3 regions of the Pseudomonas sp. GW821-FHT02H06 genome follow, and region 2 is predicted to be linked to each of the others. Evidence: predicted binding sites of a transcription regulator. Region 2 holds the regulator's gene; each other region holds the start of a gene.

Region 1 (7,066 bases), on a different contig from region 2:
TCAGATTGACCGTCTCGCTTTGCTGGATCGAACGCTGATTTTCCAGCACCTGAACCGAAAAGCTGTGTTCGCCCCGATCAAGCTCCATGACCTGCAGCCGAGGAATATTCGTGGGCTGGCCATAGGGTGCGCCGTCCACCACCAACTGCAACAAATGCCCAGGCTGCAAACGGGGCTCTATGGCCACGCCAACAGTGAACGAGCCGTTATTGGCACGAAGCGCTTCGTCCTGGGGCAGGTCTTTCAGCGCGAGCACCTGATAGGTGGCAGCGGTTTGCTGATTCTGGTTCTGGGTCGCGGGCAGTGGCGGCGGCGCGGCAGGCACGACGGTCTCGACGCTGTTGAGCGGCGGCAGCTCGACAGTTTCGGCTTTGGTACCGTTCGGCGGCTGGTTGCTGTACGCCGTGTTCCCGGAGGCATCGGTGTATTTGTAGATCTGCGCGGCAGCGGGCAGCGCAAATACCAGCAACAGAAGGGCAAGACATTGACGCATGAACACTCCGGTGCAGCGATCAGGACAACCAACAATGGTGCCGCGCTAAATCCATGACGCGGCACGGGTCAGCATAGAGGAATACTGATCGACGGTGTCATTTGAGAAGCGGACCTGCGCACCCGCTCACGGGCTTGGTGTGGTCCGGCAGAGGTCGCCTCCCGCCCGTTGCAGCGCGGTCTCAATGACGGGATCACTTGCCTGTCGCTGGATTTCCGACTGCACCCAGCCAGCGCATTTGGCATCGCTGCGGTAAGGCTGAAACGCCGAGTAACTTTGCATCAACACCGGCAGCAGCGTATCCAGCCGACCCCGGATGCCATCGGTCAGGTTGACGTCTGGCTTCTCCGGGGAGTGGCCGGTTTCGCGCCACTGCTCGATACGCGCGTATTGCACCATCTTGTTGGCTTCCATCTGGGCGGTCATGAAATCGCGTACGTCGTCGGCGCCCAGCTCGAATTCACTCGCCCGTGACTCGGCGTTCTGAATCACCTGGCGCTCGCGCTCACTGTCCTGAACCGGCTTGCCGCTGTGCCATTTGCTGCGCGCCACGTCATTGGCGATTTCCAAGCGTTGCTCCATGGCTGCGATGAGCGGTTGAAGCTGTGCGGGAGGCTGCTGAGTGTTCGCTGCATAAAGGCCTGGCGCAAACACGGCCAGCGCGAAGAGGGTGATCTGAATCAGCTTGGGCATAAGGGTGTGTTCTCGCATGAGTAATCTGGCTCGCGATCGTCGAGGCACGTGTTCGGAAAAGTCGGAGTGCTGACTATATTGCCTCAACAGGTGATCTCAACTGCGTTACATATGTATGTACGTAACGCGGCGAAAGACGAGCACAAAAAAGGCCTCCCGAAGGAGGCCTTTTGTTCACGCGGCTTTCGCCGACGCGACTGGATCAGCAGCTGTAGTACAGCTCGTATTCCAGTGGGTGTACGAAGGTGCGCACTTTGATTTCTTCTTCGGATTTCAACGCGATGTAAGCGTCGATGAAGTCGTCGCTGAATACGCCGCCTTTGGTCAGGAACGCACGACCTTTGTCCAGCTCTTCCAGGGCTTCCTTCAGGCTGCCGCAAACTTGCGGGATCTCTTTCGCCTCTTCAGGCGGCAGGTCGTACAGGTTTTTGTCAGCCGCATCGCCAGGGTGGATCTTGTTCTGGATGCCGTCCAGGCCAGCCATCAACAGGGCAGCGAAGGCCAGGTACGGGTTGGCTGCCGGGTCCGGGAAACGTGCTTCGATACGACGGCCCTTAGGGCTGTTGACGTAAGGAATACGGATCGACGCCGAACGGTTACGAGCCGAGTAGGCCAGCATGACCGGCGCTTCGAAGCCTGGAACCAGACGCTTGTACGAGTTGGTTGCCGGGTTGGTAAAGCCGTTCAGGGCCTTGCCGTGCTTGATGATGCCACCGATGAAGTACAGAGCGGTGTCGGACAGGCCGGCATAACCTTCGCCTGCGAAGGTGTTCTTGCCATCTTTGGAGATGGACATGTGAACGTGCATACCCGAACCGTTATCGCCGTACAGAGGCTTTGGCATAAAGGTAGCGGTGCGGCCGTAAGCGTCGGCGACGTTGTGCACGACGTATTTCAGGGTCTGAACTTCGTCAGCCTTTTTAACCAGCGTGTTGAATTTCACGCCGATTTCGTTCTGGCCTGCGGTTGCCACTTCGTGGTGGTGAACTTCGACGACCTGGCCCATTTCTTCCAGGGCGTTGCACATTGCGGTGCGGATTTCGTGGTCGTGGTCGAACGGTGGAACCGGGAAGTAGCCGCCTTTGATGCCTGGACGGTGACCCTTGTTACCGCCTTCGATGTCAGCATCGGACATCCACGAACCTTGTTCGGAGTAGATTTTGAACATGGAGCCGGAGATGTCGGACTTGAATTTCACTTCGTCGAAGATGAAGAATTCTGGCTCAGGGCCGGCGAATACAGTGTCACCGATACCGGTCGACTTCAGGTATTCCTCGGCGCGGTGAGCAATGGCGCGTGGGTCGCGATCATAACCTTGCATGGTCGAAGGTTCGATGATGTCGCAAACCAGGATCAGGGTAGGCTCTTCGGTGAACGGATCCAGCACGGCGGTTTCGTCGTCCGGCAGCAGGATCATGTCGGAGGCTTCAATACCTTTCCAGCCCGAGATGGAGGAACCGTCGAACATTTTGCCGACTTCGAAGAAGTCGTCTTCCAGCGCATCGCGGGCCGGCATGGTCACGTGGTGCTGAGTGCCTTTGGTGTCCGTGAAGCGCAGATCAATCCACTTTACGTCATGATCTTTGATGAGTTGAACCGACTTCGACATGTTGTCCTCCGGGGTGGATTAGGGCCTGAGTAGTGGTTGGCCCTTCAATTTGGGTGATGCCGGGCGCGATACTCGACCAAGGCAACCTGCCTCACAAGGGAGCAATTTGCATGCCAGTGCCCTGTGTTGGGTTTTCCGAGGGAATAGCTGCCTTTAAGCGCGTTAAACGTCGCATATTCGAAAACCGGCGCACCCTTATGGTGCCAAGTAATTGTATACAGGGCCGTTTTGGTGCGCGGACGATTGGCCGTACGATAACTGGTTAAACCTTGAGCAATTTCCGCTATAATCCGCGCCCCCCTTTTTCGACCGGGACCTAGCGCGCTGTTTTCATGAAATTAATCGTCAAAGTCTTCCCAGAAATCACTATCAAAAGCCGGCCTGTGCGCAAGCGCTTCATCAAACAGCTGGCCAAGAACATCCGTACGGTGCTCCGCGATCTGGACCCGGCGTTGGTGGTGGATGGTGTGTGGGACAACCTTGAGGTCGAAACCAGGGTCGAGGATGCCAAAGTCCTGCGCGAGATGACCGAGCGCCTCAGCTGCATGCCCGGCATCACGCACTTTCTGCAGGTTGACCAGTATCCGCTGGGCGACATGGAAGACATCTACGAGAAGTGCAAGCTGCACTTCGGCGACGCGCTCCCCGGCAAGATTTTCGGGGTGCGCTGCAAGCGTGCGGGCCATCATGACTTCAGCTCCATGGACGTCGAGAAGTACGTCGGCAGCAAGCTGCGTCGTGAATGCAACGCCGCCGGCATTTCGCTGAAAGCCCCGGAAGTCGAGGTCAGAATCGAGATTCGGGACCAGCGCCTGTTCGTGATCCACAGCCAGCACAACGGCATCGGCGGTTATCCGCTGGGTTCGCTTGAACAGACCCTGATCCTGATGTCCGGTGGCTTTGACTCAACCGTGGCCGCGTACCAGATCATGCGTCGCGGCCTGATGAGCCATTTCTGCTTCTTCAATCTGGGCGGACGTGCCCACGAGCTGGGCGTGATGGAAGTCGCGCACTTCATCTGGAAGAAGTACGGCAGCTCTCAGCGGGTGCTGTTCGTGAGCGTACCGTTCGAGGAAGTTCTGGGAGAAATTCTCGGAAAAGTCGATAACAGTCATATGGGCGTAGTATTGAAGCGTATGATGTTGCGCGCTGCGACCAACATTGCCGACCGGCTGGAAATCGACGCGCTGGTGACCGGCGAGGCGATTTCCCAAGTGTCCAGCCAGACGCTGCCCAACCTGTCGGTCATCGATTGCGTAACGGAGAAGCTGGTCCTGCGACCGCTGATCGCCAGTCACAAGCAGGACATCATCGACCTGGCCGATCAGATCGGCACCGGCGATTTTGCCCGGCACATGCCCGAATACTGCGGTGTGATTTCGGTGAATCCGAAGACCGCCGCCAAGCGCAATCGGGTCGAGCACGAAGAAAAATCGTTCGACATGGCCGTGCTCGAACGTGCGCTGGAAAACGCTCGTCTGGTACCGATCGATCGCGTGATCGAGGAATTGGGCCAGGACGTTCAGATTGAAGAAGTCAGTCAGGCGCTGGCGGGGCAAGTGGTCATCGACATCCGTCACCCGGATGAAGCAGAAGACCGCCCGCTGGCGCTGACTGGCGTCGAAGTACAAACGCTGCCGTTCTTTGCATTGAACAGCCGTTTCAAGGAACTGGATGACACGCGCCAGTACCTGCTCTATTGCGACAAAGGCGTCATGAGTCGCCTGCATGCTCATCATCTGCTCAGTGAGGGGCATGCCAATGTGCGCGTTTATCGACCGAGCTAAGTGCCCGGGGCTGTTTGCCTGTGGCTTGCGTCACCGGCCCCCCGACACCAGTCGTCAGCCGTAACGGCTTTCGCCGGCTCCACCGTTCATAGCTGCCTACAATCAGACAGCTGACCGAATCCTCTGATCGAGATACACAAGTGATCGAAAATCTACGCAACATCGCCATCATTGCTCACGTTGACCACGGTAAAACTACCCTCGTCGACAAGCTTCTGCGCCAGTCCGGCACCCTTGAGCGCAACGAGCTCAACGACGAACGCGTGATGGACTCCAACGACCAGGAAAAAGAGCGCGGTATTACCATTCTCGCGAAGAACACCGCGATCAACTGGAATGGCTACCACATCAACATCGTTGACACCCCGGGCCACGCCGACTTCGGTGGTGAAGTAGAGCGCGTGATGTCGATGGTTGACTCCGTTCTGCTGCTGGTCGACGCTCAAGACGGCCCTATGCCGCAAACCCGTTTCGTGACCAAGAAGGCTTTCGAAGCCGGCCTGCGTCCGATCGTGTGCATCAACAAGGTTGACCGTCCAGGCGCGCGTCCGGACTGGGTTCTGGACCAGATCTTCGACCTGTTCGACAACCTCGGTGCCACCGAAGAACAGCTGGACTTCAAAGTCGTCTACGCCTCGGCCCTGAACGGCATTGCCGGTCTGGATCACACCGACATGGCTGAAGACATGACCCCGCTGTACCAGTCGATCGTCGACAACGTACCTGCGCCGAAAGTCGACCGTGACGGTCCGTTCCAGATGCAAATCTCGGCACTGGACTACAACAGCTTCCTGGGCGTCATCGGTGTTGGCCGTATCGCTCGTGGCCGCGTCAAGCCGAACACCCCGGTTGTCGCGATCGGTGCTGACGGCAAGCGCCGCAACGGCCGTATCCTGAAACTGATGGGTCACCACGGTCTGCACCGCATCGACGTAGAAGAGGCTGCCGCTGGCGACATCGTCTGCATCAGCGGTATGGACTCGCTGTTCATCTCCGACACTCTGTGCCACCCGGACGCAGTTGAAGCGATGAAGCCGCTGACCGTTGACGAACCGACCGTTTCGATGACCTTCCAGGTCAACGACTCGCCGTTCTGCGGTAAAGAAGGCAAGTTCGTGACCTCCCGTAACATCAAGGAGCGTCTGGACAAAGAGCTGCTGTACAACGTTGCTCTGCGCGTTGAAGAAGGCGACTCGGCTGACAAGTTCAAGGTCTCGGGCCGTGGTGAGCTGCACTTGTCGGTACTGATCGAAACCATGCGTCGCGAAGGCTTCGAAATGGGTGTCGGTCGTCCTGAAGTGATCATCCGTCAGGTAGACGGTGTGAAGCAGGAACCGTTCGAAAACGTCACCATCGACACCCCTGAAGAATCCCAGGGCAAGGTCATGGAAGAGATGGGTCTGCGTAAGGGCGACCTGACCAACATGGTGCCGGATGGCAAAGGCCGTGTGCGTCTGGAATACAACATCCCTGCTCGTGGCCTGATTGGTTTCCGTAACCAGTTCCTGACCCTGACCAACGGTGCTGGCATCCTGACCTCGATCTTCGACCGCTACGACACCATGAAGTCCGGCGACATGTCCGGTCGTCAGAACGGCGTTCTGGTATCGGTTGAAACCGGTAAGGCACTGACCTACTCCCTGGAAACCCTGCAGGCGCGCGGCAAGCTGTTCGTCGAGCACGGTCAGGAGATCTACAACGGTCAGATCGTTGGCTTGAACAGCCGCGACAACGACATGGGTGTGAACCCAACCAAAGGCAAGAAGCTCGATAACATGCGTGCTTCGGGCAAGGACGAGACCATCGCTCTGGTTCCACCTGTTCGCTTCACACTGGAACAGGCTCTGGAATTCATCCAGGACGACGAGCTGTGCGAAGTCACCCCTAAGTCGATCCGTCTTCGCAAGAAGATCCTCGACGAAGGCGAGCGTACCCGTGCTGCCAAGAAAGCCAAGGCGTAACTAGCCCCGGCTGAACGAAAACGCCCCCGGTCGAAAGGCCGGGGGCGTTTTTGTTTGTGTGGATTTTGGTTTGGCCGGTGTCGATGTGAGGGCGATGTTGCTCAATCCGGCCCCTTCCCGGCTAAAGCCGGTCCCACTAAAGCCCGCGCGCCTTTGGTAGGACCGGCTTTAGCCGGGAACGCGTGCGCGAACTCTGTAGGGGCTTAGAACTTCAACGGCACCCGGCCGGAGTTCGAGTTCAGCGTACCGGTGCTTTCGCGCACGACTTCTTTCGGCTTGTACGCGCAATAACCCGGGCGAGGGCCGATCTTCGGGTGATTGCGGCAGGTGTCGGGGCGCTTGTCGTAGATCGTGCACAGCCGGCTCTTGCGATCCAGGTACAGGCAATCGTTGTTGCTCATGCGCTGGAGGGTGAAGATCCCGGACTTCTGATTGAAGCGCTCGACGATCCCGTCCTTTTGCAACCGCTTGGCGATGTTCTTCGGGTTATCCCCTTGTTCGAACTCGTCAACGATGCCGATGC
Region 2 (7,066 bases):
CCGTTAGAATCGACGGCCTTGGCGGTGTAACGACCGGCACGGGTATGAAAGCGTATCTGAAAGAAAGCAGGATGAACCTGCTATCCAACGTAAGAGGACAGTATGAGGCTCGTTAAAACCCTTCCTTTTTTGCTCGGCCTGGGCGCAGCACTGGGAAGCGCGAGCGCCTGGTCTCTGCCGACGGATCGCGATCAACCCATCCACATCCAGTCGGATGACGCGCAGCTGGACGACAAGCAAGGCATCGCCACCTACAAAGGCAATGTCATCATCACCCAGGGCACGATGAAGATCACCGGCAACACCGTGACCATCACCCGTACACCGCAAGGCGACGTGGACGTGTTCACGTCCGTGGGCAACCTGGCCTACTACGAGCAGAAGCCATCGGTGGACAAGCCGATCGTTCAGGCCTGGGGCGTCACTATCCAGTACTTCGCGGCCCAGAACCGCATCGTGCTGATCGACAAGGCCAAAGTGGTCAACGACGGCAACACGTCCGAAGGCGAGAAAATCGTCTATGACACCGTCAAGCAGGTCGTGAACGCCGGTCGTGCCAATGGCACCAAGGTCACCGCACCACGCCCTCGTATCGACATGGTCATCCAGCCGAAAAAGAAAACCGACCAGCAGAAGGCCCAGTAATGGCGACGCTGAAAGCCCAGCACCTGGCCAAGGCCTATAAAAGCCGCCAGGTCGTACGTGACGTCAGCCTGTCCATCGAGAGCGGCCAGATCGTCGGCCTGCTTGGCCCCAACGGCGCCGGCAAGACCACCTGTTTCTACATGATCGTCGGCCTGGTTCAAGCGGATCAGGGTCGCGTCCTGATCGACGACCAGGACGTCAGCCATCAGCCGATGCACGGCCGTGCACGCGCCGGTATTGGCTACCTGCCACAAGAAGCGTCGATCTTCCGCAAGCTCTCCGTCTCGGACAACATCATGGCGATCCTGGAGACCCGCAAGGAGCTCGATCGCGCTGCCCGCCGCAAGGAGCTGGAAAGCCTGCTGCAGGAATTCCACATCACCCACATTCGCGACAACCTGGGCATGAGCCTGTCGGGCGGTGAACGTCGCCGTGTGGAAATCGCACGCGCCCTCGCCACTTCGCCGAAATTCATTCTCCTCGACGAACCCTTCGCCGGTGTTGACCCTATTTCCGTAGGCGACATCAAGCAGATCATTCACCACCTCAAGGCCAAAGGGATCGGCGTGCTGATCACCGACCACAACGTGCGTGAGACGCTGGATATCTGCGAAACCGCTTACATCGTCAACGATGGACAGCTGATTGCCGAAGGCGACGCCGAATCCATCCTGGCCAACCAGTTGGTCAAGGAAGTGTATCTGGGTCACGAGTTCCGCCTGTAACCGCAGTGATGACATGAGGTTGTGCGGTTCCCGCAATGTGCGCCATCGCCAACCTCGTTTTTTAATTGTCATCACACTCTAGGCAAACCCTCCAGCTTCAGGCATATAATTTGCTTAAGTTGGCGCCCTCGGCGCCCTGCTAGTAAATGGCGCGCAGTGCGCCGGCGAATAAGGTGTTAAGCCCTGCCATGAAACCTTCGCTAGTCTTGAGAATGGGCCAGCAGCTGACGATGACACCTCAGCTGCAACAGGCAATCCGCTTGCTTCAGTTGTCGACGCTGGATCTCCAACAGGAAATTCAGGAGGCGCTGGAGTCGAACCCGATGCTGGAACGGCAGGAGGAAGGCGACGATTTCGACAACGCCGACCCCTTGGCGGATAACGTAGAGCAAAAGCCCAACGCTGATGTTCAGGAACCCACCTACCAGGAATCGGCGCCTACCGTCGACAATCTGGAGGACGGCGACTGGAACGAGCGCATTCCCAACGAGCTGCCCGTCGACACTGCGTGGGAAGACGTCTATCAGACCAGCGCCAGCAGCCTGCCCAGCAACGACGATGACGAGTGGGATTTCACCACCCGCACCTCCGTTGGCGAGAGCCTGCAAAGCCACCTGCTGTGGCAACTCAACCTGGCGCCAATGTCGGACACCGATCGCCTGATCGCCGTGACGCTGATCGACTGCATCAACAATCAGGGCTACCTCGACGAAACACTCGAAGAAATGCTCGACGCCTTCGACCCTGAGCTCGATATCGAGCTGGACGAAATCGAAGCCGTTCTGCACCGCATTCAGCAGTTCGAGCCTGCCGGCATCGGCGCTCGCAACCTGAGTGAATGCCTGCTGCTGCAGCTTCGCCAGCTGCCCGCCAAAACCAAGTGGCTGGCGGAAGCGCAGAAGCTGGTCAGTGACTACATCGATCTGCTCGGCAGCCGCGACTACGCGCAACTGATGCGCCGCATGAAGCTCAAGGAAGACGACCTGCGTCAGGTCATCGAACTGGTCCAGAGCCTCAATCCGCGCCCCGGCTCGCAGATCGAGTCCAGCGAAGCCGAATACGTCGTGCCTGACGTCATCGTGCGCAAGGACAACGAGCGCTGGCTGGTGGAGCTGAACCAGGAATCCGTGCCGCGCCTGCGGGTCAATCCGCAGTACGCCGGTTTTGTGCGTCGCGCCGATACCAGTGCCGACAACACATTCATGCGCAATCAGCTGCAGGAAGCTCGCTGGTTCATCAAGAGCCTGCAGAGCCGCAACGAGACGCTGATGAAGGTGGCCACGCAAATCGTCGAACACCAGCGAGGCTTCCTCGAGTACGGTGACGAAGCCATGAAGCCCCTCGTTCTGCATGACATCGCTGAAGCGGTCGGCATGCACGAATCGACGATCTCCCGGGTGACCACGCAGAAGTTCATGCACACCCCGCGCGGGATCTACGAACTCAAATATTTCTTTTCCAGCCACGTCAGCACCTCCGAAGGCGGCGAATGCTCGTCCACGGCGATTCGCGCGATCATCAAAAAACTGGTCGCTGCGGAAAATCAGAAAAAGCCGTTGAGTGACAGCAAGATCGCTGGTTTACTGGAAGCACAAGGCATTCAAGTGGCCCGTCGCACAGTCGCCAAGTACCGCGAATCCCTTGGGATTTCGCCGTCCAGCGAACGCAAGCGACTGATGTAAAGGTCACACGTCAAAGCGTTCCAGTGGCAGGCATTACGCCTGCCTCTTAATGCACTGGCAACGAAGGAGAAGCTGTATGCAAGTCAACATCAGTGGACACCAGCTGGAAGTGACTGAACCTCTGCGTACCTACATCGGCGAGAAACTCGCCCGATTGGAACGCCACTTTGACAAGATCACGAATGTGCAGGTCACCATGGAGGTCGAGAAGCTCAAGCAGAAAATCGAAGCCACCTTGCACGTTCCTGGCGCTGAAGTGGTTGCCAACGCCGAACACGACGACATGTACGCAGCCATTGACCTGCTTGCCGACAAGCTTGACCGCCAACTCAAAAAACATAAGGAAAAACAGCAAAGTCTGCTGCAAGGCGCGACTGCTCGCTGACACTCCCCACCCATGATCCGACTTGAAAATATCCTGACCCCTGGCCGTTCACTCGTGAACGTGCCAGGCGGCAGCAAAAAAGCCGTACTCCAGAACATCGCCAAAATGATCGGCACGCAAGTGCCTGATCTGGATGAGCAGGTCGTGTTTGACAGCCTCATTGCCCGTGAAAAGCTCGGCTCTACCGGGTTCGGTAATGGCATCGCCATTCCCCACTGCCGCCTGAAGGGCTGCTCAACGCCTGTCAGCGCCGTACTGCATCTCGAGAAACCCATCGATTTCGACGCCATCGACGGCGCACCGGTTGACCTGCTGTTTGTGTTGCTGGTCCCGGAAGCGGCTACCGATGCTCACCTTGAATTGCTGCGCCAGATCGCCAGCATGCTCGACCGTGATGATGTGCGTAAGCGCCTGCGCGGTGCCAAAACCGACGAAGAGCTCTACAGCGTCGTGCTCGACGTCCAGAACGGTCACTGATCATGCGGATGATCATCGTCAGCGGCCGCTCCGGCTCCGGCAAGAGCACGGCCCTCGATGTCCTTGAAGACAGCGGTTTCTACTGCGTCGACAATCTGCCCGCCGGCCTGCTTCCAGAGCTGGCGGAGCGCGCGCTGATCAACACCGAACTGGCTGAGCCCCTGCTGGCGGTCTCGATCGACGCGCGCAATCTGCCCAGTCACCTGACGCGATTCCCGCGCATGCTCGCCGAAGTTCGGGCCCGGCACATCCAGTGCGACGTGCTGTTTCTCGACGCCGATGAAGCCACCCTGCTAAAGCGCTTTTCAGAGACCCGCCGTCGTCACCCGCTGAGCACGGCAACCCGCTCGCTGGCCGAAGCGATTCGTGACGAAAAAACCCTGCTCGGTCCGATCATCGACTTGGCTGATCTGACGGTCGACACCACGCACCTGAATCTCTACCAGCTGCGCGACATTCTCAAACTGCGCCTGCTGAACAAACCCGAGCCGGGCACTGCCTTCCTCATCGAATCCTTCGGCTTCAAGCGCGGCATGCCCGTGGACGCCGACCTGGTGTTCGACGTGCGCTGCCTGCCGAACCCGTACTGGAAGCCCGAGCTGCGCGAGCAGTCCGGCCTCGACAAGCCGGTTGCCGATTACCTCGCGGCTCAACCGGACGTCGAAGAAATGTTCCAGGACATCTTTTCGTACCTCAATAAGTGGTTGCCGCGCTTCGCCGCCAGCAACCGCGCCTACGTTACTATTGCCATTGGCTGCACCGGCGGACACCACCGCTCCGTCTACCTGACCGAACGTCTGGGTCAGGTGCTGCAGCAATCGCTCAAGAATGTTCAGGTCCGCCACCGCGACCTAAGCTGAAAGGACCTCCATCGCGATGCCCGCTCTAGAAATCACCATCATCAACAAGCTGGGTCTGCACGCCCGGGCCGCCGCCAAATTCGTGGGCGTCGCCGGCAAGTACCCTTGCCAGATCAGGGTCGGTCGCACGCCGGAGACGATGGTCGACGGCAAAAGCATTATGGCCGTCATGATGCTCGCGGCCGGCAAGGGCACCCTGATTCACTTGGCCACCGAAGGTGAAGAAGCCGATGCCGCGCTGGCGGGACTGGTCGAACTGATCAATAACAAGTTCGACGAAGGCGAATAAGCCTTACCGCTGCCCGACGCGTCCATTACCGTCAGAGATGAGCGATGCCACTGACAGCCATGCCTCCATTAGCGCGAGGGGTCAGATCAAGGTCCGAGAAGATGCTGATGCTGGGGAGCACCCTGGCGGTGGCAGCCATCTTAGCCATCGTGACTTCGTTGCTGTTTCGGGAGCTGGGCACGGCCAACGAAGCCGCCGTGCGCTCCGCAAACAACGTGGTGCAGTTGATCGACGCAGATGTGCAGCGTAACGCCGAGCTGTACGACACCTCACTTCAGGGCCTGATCACTGCATGGCGACGACCCGACGTGATGACGATCTCGCCGGAGTTACGGCAACTGGTGCTCTTCGACCGGGCCACGGCGGCGCCCTTTAAGGGCGATGTGGTGCTGCTGGATGAAACCGGGCGCATCGTCGCCGACTCCACCTCGCTGACGCCTCGGCTGGACAACTTTTCCGACCGGCCGGGCTTTCAGAAACACCGGGACAGCGGTTCGCTGGCGCTGGTGGTCGACGGGCCCTTCCTGTCACGCTGGGGCTTCAAGGACCTGTGCATCAGTTTCAGTCGCCGCCTCCCCTCCGACAACGGCCAGTTCGTCGGCATTGCCAGTGCATCAATGCGCCTGTCGTACTTCGATCAACTGTTTCGCACCCTGGACATCGGCCCCACGAGCACCGTCAACCTGCTCAGCGCGGATGGCGTGATGCTGGCCCGGCAACCCGATGACAACAACCGGACCTTCATCGGCCAGAACTTCAGCATGCGGCCCAACTTCAAACGCATTCTGAGAGAGGTAAACGGCAGCTTTGCGGCGGTGTCCGAGCTCGACGGCGCACAGCGGCTTTACACCTTCTCACGGGTTGGAGACTTGCCATTGATCGTCGTGGTCGCTCAATCGCGGGACGATGTCTACGCCGTGTGGAAACGCAACGCGTTGCTGGTGGCGGGCGCCACAGGTTTGCTGTGCATCGGGATTCTCTGGCTGTCGTGGCTATTGGGCCGCCAGCTGCGCCTGCGCCAGAACGCCGAACGCGAGCTGGCCGCGCTGGCGTCAACGGACGGGCTGACCGGTCTGGCCAATCGGCGCAGGCTGGACCAAGTGCTCAAGCAGGAGTGGGCTCGCGGAATGCGTTCGGGAAGGCCCCTAGCGTTGCTGATGATCGACGTGGACCACTTCAAGGCGTTCAATGACCGGCACGGGCATCATGGCGGCGACGTCGCCTTGCGCAGCGTTGCCCAGACACTGGCCGCCAGTATCCGCAGGCCCGGTGACCTGGCCGCGCGTTACGGCGGTGAGGAATTCATGGTGGTGCTTCCGGAAACCGACAAGGCAGGTGCCTGTGTCATTGCAGACAAGCTGCGCCTGGCGATTGAAGCGCTGCCGGCGTTCGCTGACGACACAGCGCCCATCACTGTCAGCATCGGTGTCGCCACGCATCTGCCGGTAAACCATGACGTGCCCGAGCTGCTGTTTCAGGCCGCGGACCGGGCCCTGTACCGCGCCAAGAAAAATGGCAGGAATTGCGTGGAATTCGAACCTTATGTCGCGCCCTCCACCGAACTGCAGGCATAAAAAAACGCCAGACTGGCTGGCATTTTTTCGAGCGGCTACAAATTACTTGTTGGCAGCACGAACGGTGTCACGCAGGGCTTTGACCTTGTCGTGGTTCGCTTGCACGCCCTGCAGCTGACGCTGGATCAGGGTGGTGACGTTGACTGGGAGGTTCTTCTCAGTCGCTTCCTGTGCGGCCTTTTTGTAAGCCTTCAGCGCGTGATCTTCACCACTTTCGACTTCATTCAGGACTGCTTCGTCGTTCTTGCCACTCAAAGCGCTTTTCAGGTTGACCCAAAGACGGTGTGCGCCGCCAGCAATGCTGGAGGAGTCTTCTGGATCGCCGCCCAGTGCACGCACTTCAGCCTGCAGCTCGGCAACGGAAGTCTTGCAGCCAGAAGAACGGGAAAGCAGGTAAGCCTTGATTTCCGGGTTCTTGGCGTCTTCAGC
Region 3 (7,066 bases), on a different contig from region 2:
CCGCCACCCAAGGGCACCGGTCGCGACCACTACCTCACGGCAGTGACGCGTCTGGACAACCAGCTGGTGGAAATCATCGATGTCGAGAAGATCCTCGCCGAAGTGGCGCCGGTGTCCGAGAACATCTCGGTCGGCGTGGTCACGGCGGAGGTTCAGCACAAGGCTCTGTCGCTGCGCGTGCTGACGGTCGATGACTCCTCGGTGGCGCGCAAACAGGTGACGCGTTGCCTGCAAACCGTCGGCGTGGAAGTCACGGCGTTGAATGACGGTCGTCAGGCACTCGATTTCCTGCGCAAACTGGTGGATGAAGGCAAGAAGCCGGAAGAAGAATTCCTGATGATGATTTCCGACATTGAAATGCCGGAGATGGATGGCTATACCCTCACTGCGGAGATTCGCAGCGACCCGCGCATGCAGAAGTTGCACATCGTGTTGCATACGTCGTTGTCCGGCGTGTTCAACCAGGCGATGGTCAAGAAGGTCGGCGCGGATGATTTCCTGGCCAAGTTCCGGCCAGACGATCTGGCGGCGAGGGTGGTAGATCGTATCAAGGCGGCAGATATCAGCTGAGGAGGGGTTTTCCTCCTTGCTGTTCACATGATTTGAGAGGCGGCATGTCTACAGGTAATTTGGATTTTGATCAGTTCCGGGTATTCCTGGAAAAAGCCTGTGGCATTTTGCTGGGTGAAAATAAGCAGTACCTGGTTTCCAGCCGCCTCAACAAGTTGATGGAGCAGCAGTCCATCAAATCGTTGGGCGAGCTGATCCAGCGGATCCAGACTCAGCCGCGCAGTGGTTTGCGTGAGCAGGTGGTGGATGCGATGACCACCAACGAGACGTTGTGGTTTCGCGACACGTACCCCTTCGAGGTGATGAAGAACAAGGTCTTGCCCGAGGCGATCAAGGCCAGCCCCAACCAGCGTTTGCGCATCTGGTCGGCGGCGTGCTCGTCGGGTCAGGAACCGTATTCGCTGTCGATGACGATCGATGAGTTCGAGCGCAGTAACCCGGGGCAGTTGAAGTCGGGCGCGCAGATTGTGGCGACGGATTTGTCGGGTTTGATGTTGAACAATTGCAAGACGGGTGAGTACGACAGTCTGGCCATCGGCCGGGGTTTGTCGCCGGATCGTCTGCAGCGTTTCTTCGATCAGAAGACGCCAGGGCGCTGGACGGTGAAGGCGCCGATCAAAAGCCGTGTGGAGTTTCGTTCGTTCAATCTGTTGGACAGTTATGCGGCGTTGGGCAAGTTCGATATCGTGTTCTGTCGCAACGTGCTGATTTATTTTTCGGCGGAGGTGAAGAAGGATATTTTGCTGCGTATTCATTCGACGTTGAAGCCGGGGGGGTATTTGTTCCTGGGGGCGTCGGAGGCGTTGAACGGGTTGCCCGATCATTATCAGATGGTGCAGTGCAGTCCCGGGATTATTTATCAGGCCAAGTGATTGGCTGCGGTTTTGCTTTGATGAGAACCCCGCTTAGGCGGGGTTTTTTGTTTCGTGTTGGCGCTGAGACTGTTGGCTGCCTCTTAGCCGGAGCGGCGCTTAGAGGGGTCTGCCTAACGGCAGACATTTCGCCTTCGGCGAGTTACTTGGAAAAGCACCCCAAGTAACCAAGGGTGCTTGCTCCTGGTTGGGCTCCTCCTTCGTCGGAGTACCTTCACTCCGGTCTCGCTCCGTGGGCCCGCGCCGAACGGGCATCCATGCCCTGACGGCGCTCTCGCCGCATCCATGCGGCTCGGCCCACTGCGCGAGACCTGCGTTCAGCCTGCACCCAAGTCGCGTTCGGCGGTGACCGGACCGTTCGCGTATGAAGATCAAAAGCACGGCAACGGCAACGGCAACAGCAACGGCAACGGCATTCGCGAGCAAGCTCGCTCCCACAGGTAGGGTGTCTGATCAGCAAAATAGCAAGCGCCTGCACTGGCCTCTTCCCGGCTAAAGCCGGTCCCACTAACAGCAGCGCATGCAGTCCGTAGGACTGGCTTCAGACGGGAAGCCGTCGCCGTTGCCGTTGATCTTCATACGCAGAGAGTTCAGACGACACCAATCGCGACTTGGGTGCAGGCTGAACGGAGGTCTCGCGGAGTGGGCCGAGCCGCATGGATGCGGCGAGAGCGCCGTCAGGACATGGATGTCCGTTCGGCGCGGGCCCACGGAGCGAGACCGGAGTGAAGGAACCCCGACGCAGGAGGGGCCCAACCAGGAGCAAGCACCCTTGGTTACTTGGGGTGCTTTTCCAAGTAACTCGCCGAAGGCGAAACGTCTGCCCCCAGGCAGACGCCCTTGATCTTGATGTCACGAGCGAAAGCGCAATACGGCAAAAAAACGGCACTGCTCTTGCCGCTTTCCTCCCATCGAGCGGAAATCCCTTGCCGCTTTTCTGTCATCCCCTTGCACCAACACCCCTGCAGTCCGCGAAAAACGGCACTTCCAGCAAGTGGCACGCACCTTGCTATAACTCCTGCACGTACATCTGGTCAGCCCTCAAAGGTCCCGACATGAGCATCAGTTTTGAAAACGCCCTCGGCATCCACGAAAAAGCGCTCAACTTCCGCGCCCAGCGTGCTGAAGTGCTGGCCAACAACATCACCAACGCCGACACCCCCAACTACAAGGCGCGTGACCTGGACTTCTCCAAAGTCCTGGCCGCCCAAAGCGACAAAAGCAACAACGGCCACTTCGCCCTCGACATGACCAACAGCCGTCACATCGAAGCCGAAGGCATGAGCGATGGCGAAGCCAGCCTGCTCTACCGCACCCCGTCGCAGCCGTCGCTCGATCAGAACACCGTCGACTCCCAGGTCGAAAACGCCAACTACGCCGAAAACGCCATCGGTTTTCAGGCCAGCTTCACCTTGCTCAACAGCAAATTCAAAGGGCTGGTTGCAGCCCTGCGCGGAGAGTAATCCATGTCCCTATCCAGTGTTTTCAATATTGCCGGTAGCGGCATGAGTGCCCAGAACACCCGCCTCAACACCGTGGCCAGCAACATCGCCAACGCCGAAACCGTGTCCTCCAGCATGGACAAGACCTACCGCGCCCGCCATCCGGTGTTCGCCACGGTCTTCCAGGGCCAGGAATCCGGCGGCAGCGCCTCGCTGTTCGAAGACCAGGGCCAGGCCGGCACCGGCGTACAGGTTTCCGGCATCGTCGAAGACGCCTCCAACCTCGAAGCACGTTACGAGCCAAATCACCCGTCAGCCGACAAGAACGGCTACGTGTATTACCCGAACGTCAACGTCGTCAACGAGATGGCCGACATGATCTCGGCCAGCCGTTCGTTCCAGACCAACGCGGAAATCATGAACACCGCGAAAACAATGATGCAGAAGGTCCTGACCCTGGGTCAGTGATAAAGGGCGAAATCCATGACGGTCTCAAGCACAGACGCTACCTCGACGTTCCTCAAAGGGCTGCAAAGCACGACCCCCGGAACCACAGGCACCAGCACCAAATCCAGCACCGACACCAGCAGCCTCACCGGCTCAAGTTCGCTGGGTAAGGATTCATTCCTGCAACTGCTGGTCACGCAAATGCAGAACCAGAACCCGCTCGATCCTCAGGACAACAGCGAGTTCGTGGCCCAGCTGGCTCAGTTCAGCAGCCTGGAAACCATGCAGAACCTGAGCACCTCGGTCGACTCGATCAGCACCATGTATCAGTCGTCCCAGGCGTTGCAGGCCTCGTCGCTGGTCGGCCGCTCGGTAACCGTGGACGCAGGTTCGACCTATGTCGATACCAGCAAGGCCATGACCGGTTCGGTGGTGCTGCCATCGTCCAGCGCCGACACCACGGTGAAGATCTACGACAGCACCGGTACCAACGTCGTGCGCACCATCGACCTCGGCACTCAGGCCGCTGGCACCACATCCTTTAGCTGGGATGGCCTGGACGACAGCGGCGCAGCGGTGGCAGCGGGCAATTACAGCTTCGTCGCCAACGGCAAGCTGGACGGCACCGCTACTAATCTGAGCACCTATCTGCCGGCGACAGTGAGCAGCGTGACCATGGGCACAACGGGCTCTGACATGACGTTGAACCTTGCCGGCGGCACCCAGGTGGCACTGTCAAAAATCAAGCAAATCGGAATTTAGAGCCGACTAGACGGCGCAGGAGTTAATCATGTCTTTCAATGTTGGTCTTAGTGGGCTCTACGCCGCAAACAAAAGTCTCGACGTTACCGGCAACAACATTGCCAACGTCGCGACCACCGGTTTCAAATCTTCCCGTGCGGAATTTGCTGACCAGTACGCCCAATCGATTCGCGGCACCTCCGGCGGCACCAACACCGGCAGCGGCGTCACCACCGCCGCGGTTTCGCAGCAGTTCACCCAAGGCACGCTGAACACCGGTACCGGCCGCAGCCTGGACCTGGCGATCAACGGCAACGGCTTCTTCATGCTGAGCAACAACGGCGAAAAGCTGTACACCCGTGCCGGCGCATTTCACACCGACTCCGCCGGCTACATCATCAACGAAGCGGGCAATAACCTGCAGGGCTACAGCGTTGACGGTCAGGGCAATGTCTCCACCGGCGTGCTGAGCAACCTGCGTGTCGATTCGTCGAACCTGGCGCCGAAAAGCACCAGCTTGATCACCGTCGCCTCCAACCTGAACTCCTCGTCGACGGTTCCGACGGTTGCGACGTTCTCGCCGTCCGACACCAACAGCTACACCACCACCTACAGCACGCCGCTGTACGACAGTCAGGGTAACGAACACACCCTCGACCAGTATTTTTCGAAGACGGGCACCAATACCTGGACGATGTACAGCCTGGTCGATGGCCGCAGCATCAGCGATCCAAACTCCACTACTGCTGACGCGACCGCAGTGACCTTCGATTCGTCGGGTGGCTTGATCACCAGCGGCACCGGCGCCCCTGATACCACCAATTCGCCAAACGTGAGCGTAGGTACTGACGGCGTCTTCTCGATCAACAACTGGGTACCGGCCGCCAAGACCACCGTCGGCAGCACCACCACCTGGTCAAGCAACGGCGCGTCCGCCAACGCGGGCGGGATCAAGCTCAATATGCTGGCGACCACCCAGACCAACGCGGTCTCGGGTGCAATCACCAAGACCCAGGACGGTTACGCCACCGGCCAGATCACGGCGATGAACATCGACGCCACCGGCAACATGTTCGCGACCTACACCAACGGTCAGTCAAAGGTGATCGGTCAGGTGTCGTTGACCAACTTCGCCAACGTTCAGGGTCTGGCACCGGCGGGCGGCACCAACTGGCGCGAATCAGCCTCGTCGGGCATCCCGGTCACGGGCGCTCCACAGTCGGGTACGCTGGGTTACTTGACCGGGCAGGCGCTGGAAGAATCCAACGTCGACCTGACCGGTGAACTGGTCAACCTGATCAAGGCGCAAAGCAACTACCAGGCGAACGCCAAGACCATTTCGACGCAAAGCACCATCATGCAGACGATCATTCAGATGACCTGATAGCGGTCCCTGGATACGTTCGCTGAAGCCCCTCTCTGAGGGGCTTTTTTTATGCCTTTTTTTTTGACTGAAATATCGAGAGCCGTCCCACTCTACAACTGGAAACTTCCTACTTTCGTCTTTGCGAGAATCGAGATCGCTGACAAATAAATGCCATTGAGCGGCGTCGTTTACGCGGTCCGTTCGATTGCATTCCTTTGCCCGCGATCTCGATGCATTGACGAGCGTGTCGTTGAACAACGGCGCAGGGAGTGTTCATGTCATTCAACACAGCGGTTTCAGGGTTGCACGCGGCGCACAAGCGCATGGAAGTGGCCGGCAACAACATTGCCAACGTCCACACGTCCGGTTTCAAATCCTCACGCGCCGAGTTCTCGGCGGTCTATTCCTCATCCATGCTCGGGGGCAGCCGGACGGCCTCGGGTGATGGGGTGCAGGTGGCCAACGTTTCGCAGAACTTTGCGCCCGGCGGCGTCATCACCAGCGAGGGCAGGGCGCTTGATATGCGCATTCAGGGCAACGGTTTTTTTGTCATGAGTGACGCCGGTTCCATCAGTTACGGCCGGTCAGGGGCCTTCATCAAGGATGCACAGAATTTTGTCGTGGACTCCCACGGCAGCCGCTTGCAGGGCTATGGGGTGACAGACGCGGGGGAGGTGATCAGCGGCGTTCGCACGGACCTGAAGATTGACGCTGCCGACATGTCGCCCAAGGCCACCGGCAAGATGGAGCAGACCCTCAACCTGAATGCGGCGTCGCCGTCACTCGGCGCCATCCCGCGCTTCGACCCTGGCGACCCGACCACCTACACGCGGGTAACGGGGCGGCTGATTCAGGACGCCGGCGTTCCGCCACAGGATCACGAACTCAAGCAGTACTTCGTCAAGACTGAAGACGACAACTGGACGTCTTACATTCTCATCGACGGCGTCAATCCGCTGGACCCCACCAGCACCGCGCCGCTGGAAATCGGTTTGCAGGTGTCTGCGGCGGGGAGGCTCTCGGTCACGGGTTCGACGGCGGCGGTGAAGATGATTTCCGACACCGAGTTGTCCCTGCAGAAGTGGCGTCCGGCGATCAACGTCAACGGCAGCTGGACCGTAAGCCCCGCGCCTGCGCCCGGCCCGATCTCACTGCCGCTGCTGGACGGTGGCCTGCCCGTGCTCGACCCGGCCGATCCGCTCATGCCGCGGCCCGTCCCGACCTTCAATCCGGCGGACATCACCACCTACACCAAGGCGTCCACCTACGGCGTGTTCGACAGCCTCGGCATGCGTCACGAGATGACCCAGTATTTTGTCAAAGACGGCAGCAACAGCTGGAAGATGCACACGCTGATCGACGGGCGTAACCCGCAGGACCCGAGCAGTACGGCACCGACGACGGCAAGCATGCTGTTCGACTCCGGTGGCTCGCTGCAATCGCTGATCGGCAGCCAGTGGCTGACCGCTGCCAACAACACCCTGACCCTCGAAGGCTGGGTGCCGGCCAAACCGCTGGACGGCAACAAACCGGGCGGGCGTTGGGGTGCGAACGGCGCGGTAGGAAATGCCGACGGGATTGTCATGGACTTCAACAAGATCAGTCAGCACAACGCCGCCACGGGCAGC

Evidence for each region. Region 2 encodes sigma-54, which starts transcription at its own class of promoters, with help from an activator protein. Its sites were predicted from a motif close to ANTGGCATNNANNTTGCTNT; they were not measured.
Region 1: glnA (glutamate--ammonia ligase) is a predicted target of sigma-54. The motif match lies at 2,894-2,913, and genes of this name have one in related genera.
Region 3: flgB (flagellar basal body rod protein FlgB) is a predicted target of sigma-54. The motif match lies at 2,436-2,455, and genes of this name have one in related genera.

The regions. Positions count from the first base shown of each region.
Region 1 covers NZ_JBWKVD010000015.1:82,544-89,609, forward strand. The annotation lists gene AC07VF_RS21135 (DUF4124 domain-containing protein) at 1-493, opposite strand, end outside; gene AC07VF_RS21140 (chorismate mutase) at 620-1,186, opposite strand; gene glnA (glutamate--ammonia ligase) at 1,389-2,795, opposite strand; gene thiI (tRNA uracil 4-sulfurtransferase ThiI) at 3,128-4,582, shown strand; gene typA (translational GTPase TypA) at 4,723-6,543, shown strand; gene AC07VF_RS21160 (YkgJ family cysteine cluster protein) at 6,747-7,066, opposite strand, start outside.
Region 2 covers NZ_JBWKVD010000007.1:201,790-208,855, reverse strand. The annotation lists gene lptC (LPS export ABC transporter periplasmic protein LptC) at 1-116, shown strand, start outside; gene lptA (lipopolysaccharide transport periplasmic protein LptA) at 103-645, shown strand; gene lptB (LPS export ABC transporter ATP-binding protein) at 645-1,370, shown strand; gene AC07VF_RS14170 (RNA polymerase factor sigma-54) at 1,559-3,052, shown strand; gene hpf (ribosome hibernation-promoting factor, HPF/YfiA family) at 3,129-3,437, shown strand; gene ptsN (PTS IIA-like nitrogen regulatory protein PtsN) at 3,450-3,914, shown strand; gene rapZ (RNase adapter RapZ) at 3,917-4,774, shown strand; gene AC07VF_RS14150 (HPr family phosphocarrier protein) at 4,791-5,063, shown strand; gene AC07VF_RS14145 (sensor domain-containing diguanylate cyclase) at 5,108-6,637, shown strand; gene AC07VF_RS14140 (PA2169 family four-helix-bundle protein) at 6,680-7,066, opposite strand, start outside.
Region 3 covers NZ_JBWKVD010000014.1:41,835-48,900, reverse strand. The annotation lists gene AC07VF_RS20375 (chemotaxis protein CheV) at 1-570, shown strand, start outside; gene cheR (protein-glutamate O-methyltransferase CheR) at 615-1,442, shown strand; gene flgB (flagellar basal body rod protein FlgB) at 2,498-2,905, shown strand; gene flgC (flagellar basal body rod protein FlgC) at 2,909-3,352, shown strand; gene AC07VF_RS20355 (flagellar hook assembly protein FlgD) at 3,368-4,093, shown strand; gene flgE (flagellar hook protein FlgE) at 4,122-5,456, shown strand; gene AC07VF_RS20345 (flagellar hook protein FlgE) at 5,714-7,066, shown strand, end outside.